DNA from 2 places in the Bacteroides sp. 14(A) genome. Region 2 is predicted to be linked to the other one. Evidence: riboswitches for the same ligand, from Rfam matches in the RefSeq annotation. Region 2 holds a riboswitch; the other holds the start of a gene.
The links. A riboswitch is a leader RNA that binds a small molecule or an ion and turns the genes downstream of it on or off. The one in region 2 is predicted to bind cobalamin.
Positions count from the first base shown of each region.

Region 1: another riboswitch for cobalamin. It lies ahead of K429_RS0106585 (GNAT family N-acetyltransferase); the one in region 2 lies ahead of K429_RS0103600 (TonB-dependent receptor domain-containing protein).

Region 1 covers NZ_JAGH01000001.1:1,758,332-1,761,764, forward strand. Annotated here, with positions in the region: gene K429_RS0106575 (tryptophanase) at 1-1,369, shown strand, start outside; gene K429_RS0106580 ((4Fe-4S)-binding protein) at 1,439-1,669, opposite strand; gene K429_RS0106585 (GNAT family N-acetyltransferase) at 1,679-1,981, opposite strand; cobalamin riboswitch at 2,209-2,413, opposite strand; gene K429_RS0106595 (cell wall metabolism sensor histidine kinase WalK) at 2,447-3,433, opposite strand, start outside.
Region 2 covers NZ_JAGH01000001.1:1,044,104-1,047,536, reverse strand. Annotated here, with positions in the region: gene K429_RS0103605 (serpin family protein) at 1-997, opposite strand, end outside; cobalamin riboswitch at 1,100-1,303, shown strand; gene K429_RS0103600 (TonB-dependent receptor domain-containing protein) at 1,353-3,380, shown strand; gene K429_RS0103595 (DUF5074 domain-containing protein) at 3,415-3,433, shown strand, end outside.

The DNA of each region.
Region 1 (3,433 bases), 710 kb from region 2:
ATTACCTTTTGCAGAGTCTTGGAAAATTAAAATGGTGGAACCCATTCGGAAGAGTACCCGCCAGGAACGTGAACAATGGCTTAAAGAAGCCCATTACAATGTGTTCCAGCTGAAATCCGAACAAGTATATATCGATTTGATAACTGACTCCGGTACGGGAGCAATGAGCGATCGTCAATGGGCAGCGATGATGCTGGGCGATGAAAGTTATGCAGGTGCTTCCTCCTTCTTCAATCTGAAAGAAGTGATCACTCGTCTGACTGGTTTTGAATATGTCATTCCCACCCATCAGGGGCGTGCTGCTGAGAATGTGCTTTTCTCTTATCTGGTACATGATGGAGATATTGTTCCGGGTAACTCTCACTTTGATACCACAAAGGGGCATATCGAGGGCCGGAAGGCCATTGCTCTGGATTGCACCATCGATGAAGCGAAGAATACTCAGTTGGAAATACCTTTTAAAGGTAATGTCGATCCTGTGAAGCTGGAAAAAGCGTTGCAGGAATATGGTGACCGTATACCGTTTATCATCGTTACCATTACGAACAACACGGCTGGCGGACAGCCCGTATCCATGCAGAATCTTCGTGAAGTCCGTGCTCTTGCGGATAAGTATAATAAACCTGTATTATTTGACTCCGCACGTTTTGCAGAAAACGCTTACTTCATCAAAATGCGTGAAGATGGCTATAGCGGTAAAACGATAAAGGAAATTACGAAAGAGATGTTCGACCTGGCGGATGGTATGACTATGAGTGCCAAGAAAGATGGTATCGTCAATATGGGAGGCTTCATTGCTACACGAAAAAAAGATTGGTACGAAGGTGCCAAAGGCTTTTGCGTGCAATATGAAGGGTATCTTACTTACGGTGGTATGAATGGTCGTGACATGAATGCACTTGCTACAGGACTGGATGAGAATACGGAATTTGATAATCTGGAAACCCGCATCCGTCAGGTAGAATATCTGGCAAAGAAGTTGGATGAATACGGTATTCCATATCAGCGTCCAGCAGGCGGACATGCCATTTTTGTGGATGCAACGAAGGTACTGACGCATGTACCGAAGAATGAATTCCCGGCACAGACTCTAACGGTTGAGCTATATCTTGAAGCCGGTATCAGAGGATGTGAAATCGGTTATATCCTGGCAGACCGTGATCCGGTTACCCGTGAGAACCGTTTTACCGGATTGGATTTATTGCGCCTGGCTATTCCCCGCCGCGTATATACGGATAATCACATGAACGTGATTGCAGTAGCGTTGAAGAATGTTTTCGACCGTCGTGAAAGTATTACTAATGGAGTCCGTATTACTTGGGAGGCTCCCCTGATGCGTCATTTCACTGTTCAATTGGAACGTACATAACTACTTTCTTTTTCATAATACAAATGAGGTTACCCGAATTCATATGTTGAAGGGGTAACCTCATTTCTTTTATTTATCTTCTTTCTCGTTATTCATTCTGTAACTTAATGCTCCCGACGGGCATTTCTTGATTTGAGCGATCAATTCTTCCGTCGTTGCATTTTCAGCCGTTATCCACGGTTTTTCTTTCGGATGATACACATTCGGAAGGGTCTTGGTACAAATGCCTGCATGTTGGCACAGTCCGGGTTGCCAGATGATGGTCACTTCCCCGTTCGTATATTCTTTCTTTATATTCATAACTATTTATTATTGAATGTGAATACCTTTCATTACAATTCTTTTCCATTCGGGATGTTTGTGAATGTATCCCGCTACAAACGGGCAGAGAGGTACTAACCTTAGTCCTTGTTTTTCTATATCTTTTAATGCTTTTTCTACTAACTGGCTGCCGATGCCTTTACCACCCAATTGAGTGGGTACTTCGGTGTGTGTCAGGTAAATCTCCCCATTCGTTGATTTTATATACTCAATCTTTGGAGTATATTTATCGACATGGAACTCATATTGGTGACGTTCTTCATTGTCGATCAGTTCATAATCTGCTTCCATAACTCTTCGTATTAATTGTTTACTGTATGTATAACACGCGGATGATGAAATTTGTTTTGGGAAAGTTACAGAATAAAATGTCCGGGCGAAATCCCTTCGACCGGACACCATTCAAATAAACTTGGCAGAGTTTATTGTTCCTTACTTTCTTTGAAGCAGAGTGGATGAATGAAATGATGGGACGATTTGCCCGTTTCATTAGACTCAACGCTTTTTCCTCGAAAGCAGTGATAAAAACAGTGCATGGCAGGTCTTCTGACTTGTTTCTGTTGCCAGGCGCCTTCCCGGAAGCGGACTTCCAGTGGCTATTGGTAGTTTGCCTGCAACCTATCATGAAACTTACAGCAGCGGGACTGTTCAGGATTTGCACCTGATTCCCTTTTAATTACCGTCTCCGAACAAAGACTGTAAACCAATGCATCGCAAAGATAAGGAAAAAAGTGATTAGTGGTTAGTGATAAGTGATTATTTTTCTTTTGCCAGTGTGAATACGAATTCCAATCCGCCACCCTGGTTGTTTTTGGCCGAAATGGTACCTCCATGGATGATTACCGAGTTCTTTACGATAGCCAATCCCAATCCCGTACCGCCCAGTTTGCGTGAGCGTCCTTTATCTACCCGGTAGAAACGTTCGAATAAGCGGTTCAGATGTTCGGGAGAGACACCTACGCCGGTGTCGGCAAAACTGAAATAATAAAAATTCTCGTCTTCGCGGAAACAACTGATGTTGATGCGTATATCCGTGCCTGCATAAGCAATAGCATTGTCCATCAGGTTGCGGAAAATGGAGTATAGCAGGGAATAGTTTCCCCGTAGTTGTATCTTTGGTTTTAGGGAGTTGACTACGGTGATATGCTTTTCTTCCAGTTCCAGGGATACCTCATTTACGATATTGCCTACTAACAGGCTGATATCTATTTTCTCCATGTCGATCATGTTGGCGGCTTCGTCCATACGCGTTAATACAGAGATGTCGCGTAGCAGTCGGCTCAACCGATTGCTTTGAGCATAGCATCGCTCCAGGAATGTCTGCATCTTCTCCCGCGAAATGTTTTCATTGTTCACGATGGTTTCCAAATAGCCCTGTATACTGCTGACCGGGGTCTTCAGTTCATGTGCGATGTTCTGTGTCAACTGGCGTTTCAGGCGGATCTGCTCTTCTTCCTGGGTGACATCATTGATGGATATCTCGAAGCTTAAGTCTTGGAATATAATACATTCCACAATAAACATACGTCCATTCTTATTGATGCTGATAGACATACGCTTTTCTTCCTTGCCCGGACGCTTGGGAGTCTTGTTGATGAAATCCGTGATTTTCTGGAACTCACTGATAGAGAATATTTCCTCTGTTGTTTGTAGGTTGGAGTCTGAAATCAGGTTGCTGTACTGTGTGAACAGGTTGTTGACCAGGATTTCTTTCTTGTCCTTATTGAATACGCCCAATCCTTC
Region 2 (3,433 bases):
AAGCATCGAAAGCATCTTTCATCCCCATAGCTATCATGTCCTCTTCCAGCTCTTTGTCATATTCTACTTTAAAACGAGGAAGTTTAATTTGTAGTTCTTTTCCTGCCATATTCTTACTCCACTGTTTCCAGTTCTCATAATTCAGGCTGGGTAAGCTTTCATCCAAGGTCTTATCTCCAGATGGCAACAGTATCACCATACTAAAAGCTTCATTGCCATAGGGTAATTCCGCAATAGAGAAATCATCAGTCTGGGTGTAATTGAACGTTGCGGTCTGGTTCATCATAGCTACTTTCTGCTGACTGCCGTCAACATTGGTAAAGTTATCCTGTCCAGTAGCCGACTTATCAAACTGGCTTTTCCAGATACCTTTAAAATAGAGTGCATTAATCAGATACATACGAGCATCCGCAGGTATTTCCTGAATAACCTCTTTTATGCAATTATTAGTCTGAGTGGCGCACCATTGGTTTATCACATCTTTGGCGGTCGGAGATGTGAAATCAAGTTCTTGCACCTGAGCATCGTACATTTTCTTATTTACATCAACAAAAGAGTCATAAACCTTAAAACCTTCCTCTATCCAGATAGAATTAGCTATTCCGAGTTGAGTTGTATTGTCCAAATCCAACAAAGCTGAAGTTAACTTTTGATTATAGTTGTTCAGATCATCAAGAGAGAAAGTATTGGCAGGGAATCCTAATACATCCTGCATCTCAGCAAGCGTATTATCAGTAGCCCCGTTCGTAATCATGGATAAACAAAGTGATGCACTCAATGGAGACACAAAAACATTCGGTTTTTCTTTTTCGGTACTGCACACCTGATCGAAGAAACGGAAAGCAAAGTCTGTACCTTTGTCCATAAACTCTTGTTCCGCACGGGTAAGATTGATGTCTTGACGTGGTTTAGGTTCCGGTTGAGAAGGATTCTCATCATTCTGACAGGCTGCAAGGATACTGAGTAGGCTTAGCGCAGCAATAGTTTTCTTTAGCATAAGCATTATAGTATTAGTTTTCTATTAAGTTACTCTGTTAGAATAAATGCATAAATTTATGAAATACTGCATCCTATAATAAATAAAACATAAATCTTTCCTATCTTTGCCCTTCGGTTTTGTTGAAGTATGCCTTTCGGTATGCTTCATGAAAAGGGAATTGGGTGTAACTCCCAAACAGTCCCGCTGCTGTAAACTCATTGTCAAGGATTTACCAATCACCTATGCCACTGCCGGTATTCGCACGGTGGGAAGGCGGTAAATCCGGAGTAAGTCAGAAGACCTGCAAAACCTATCAAATTTTATGCCTTCGAGGAAAGGGCATGAGATACTTATATTTTTACAGCTATTTGTTATGATCAAGGATAATCCATGCCGATGCATCTGGCTACAGTTTTGTTTATATTGTTTCACATGCTGCCTTTGTGTCAATTTACAGGCACAGCAGGCGGGAGACTCCATTACGGGAAAGGTACATGCCATTCCGGAAGTTTCAGTAAAAGGACGAAAAATATCAAGCCGCATCACTTCTGCAACTCCAACGCAATCTTTCAGTCGCAAAGATTTTGAGGCACTTGGCTTACAAGGTATAGCAGATGCCGTAAAACGTTTTAGTGGAGTGAACGTGAAAGACTATGGTGGATTAGGAGGATTAAAGACTATTTCTATTCGTAATCTCGGTGCAGCACATACAGCCGTTAGTTATGATGGAATAGCCGTTAGCAACAGCCAAGCAGGCCAAATTGATATTGGGCGTTTTGCAACTGATAACATATCCACACTCTCACTCAGTATTGGACAAAGTGATAATCTTCTACAATCAGCCCGTATGTATGCTTCCGCAGGGATACTTCATATTGTCACAGAACAACCCAAATTCATTTCAAATAAAAAACACAATTTCCACGGACAAATTAAAGGAGGTTCTTTCGGTTTGTTCAATAGCATCGCACGTTGGGAACAACAAGTGGGAACTAACTCAGCCTTTACTATTGATGGGAATTTCCTGCGTTCAGATGGAACGTATCCTTTTACAATAGAGAATGGGAAACATACTGCTACAGAAAAGCGATACAATTCAGACATTTTTTCCTACCAAGGTGAAATAAACTTTTTCCATCAATTCTCTGACAGTAACCATTGGAATACCAAAGCTTATTACTATCATTCCAAACGAGGGCTTCCCGGTGCAGTCATCTTATATAATCCGGAATCTAATGAACGATTAGTAGATGAAAATCTCTTCCTACAGACGCAATGGAAGAAAACGTTCTCACCTGAGTGGACATTACAGGTACAAGGAAAATATAACTATGCTTATAACCGTTATCAAGATAAAGGTTCCCAATATGACAGTGGCAAGGTGACTGACCGACACACTCAAAAAGAATATTATCTCTCTGCAAGCTTATTATATCAACCAATACAAAATTGGACATTTTCTCTATCTCAGGATGGCGTTATCAACACCTTAGATAATACCTTGCCTGATTGCCCTTATCCCACACGCTACACCTCATTGACAGTACTCAGCAGCAAATACACCTTCCCTCATCTGACCGTTCAGGCTCATATACTTGGAACTTACATTTCAGAACATGTAAAAAAAGGAAGTGCTCCCGCTGATCTGCATCGCCTTAGTCCTAGCATTAGTATGAACTATCGTCCATGGAAAGAACATTTGTTCTTCATCCGCGCCATGTATAAGGGCTGTTTCCGTACCCCAACTTTCAACGACCTTTACTATTTCCGAAGTGGTAACAAGGATTTAAAACCAGAAAAAGCGCAGGAATATAATATAGGCATCACTTACGGTGGTTCCCCTTTCACTTTCCTGAATTATTGTTCTATCACACTGGATGGATATTATAATAGGGTTACAGATAAAATAGTTGCTTTCCCCAGCACTTATGTGTGGAGAATGCAGAATTATGGTAAAGTACGTATCATAGGTATGGACGCTACTCTTTCCACAGAGTTTCCGCTTACTCATCGATCAGAAATACATTTTTCCTGTGGATATACTCTACAAGAAGCAATAGACTTAACCAATCCGGAAGCAAAAAATTACAAAGACCAGCTACCTTATACTCCGAAACATAGTGGAAACGCCTCCGCTACAATTGAGACCCCATGGCTTAATGCAGGTTATACTCTGATGGGAGTAGGGAAACGTTATTATCTTTCACAAAATATACCCGAAAACGAAATTGACGGGTATTTAGAACATACTCTCACTATCTCACGTAACTTCAAAATAAGTAACTGCAAACTAAGATTGCAAGCAGATGTAACTAACTTAACCAATAAACAGTATGAGGTAATTAAATACTACCCTATGCCGGGACGTTCATGGAAATTAACAGTAAGTGTTCAACTCTAACAATATTATTATTCACTATTAAATACCATTAATTATGAAAATCAGATCTTTAT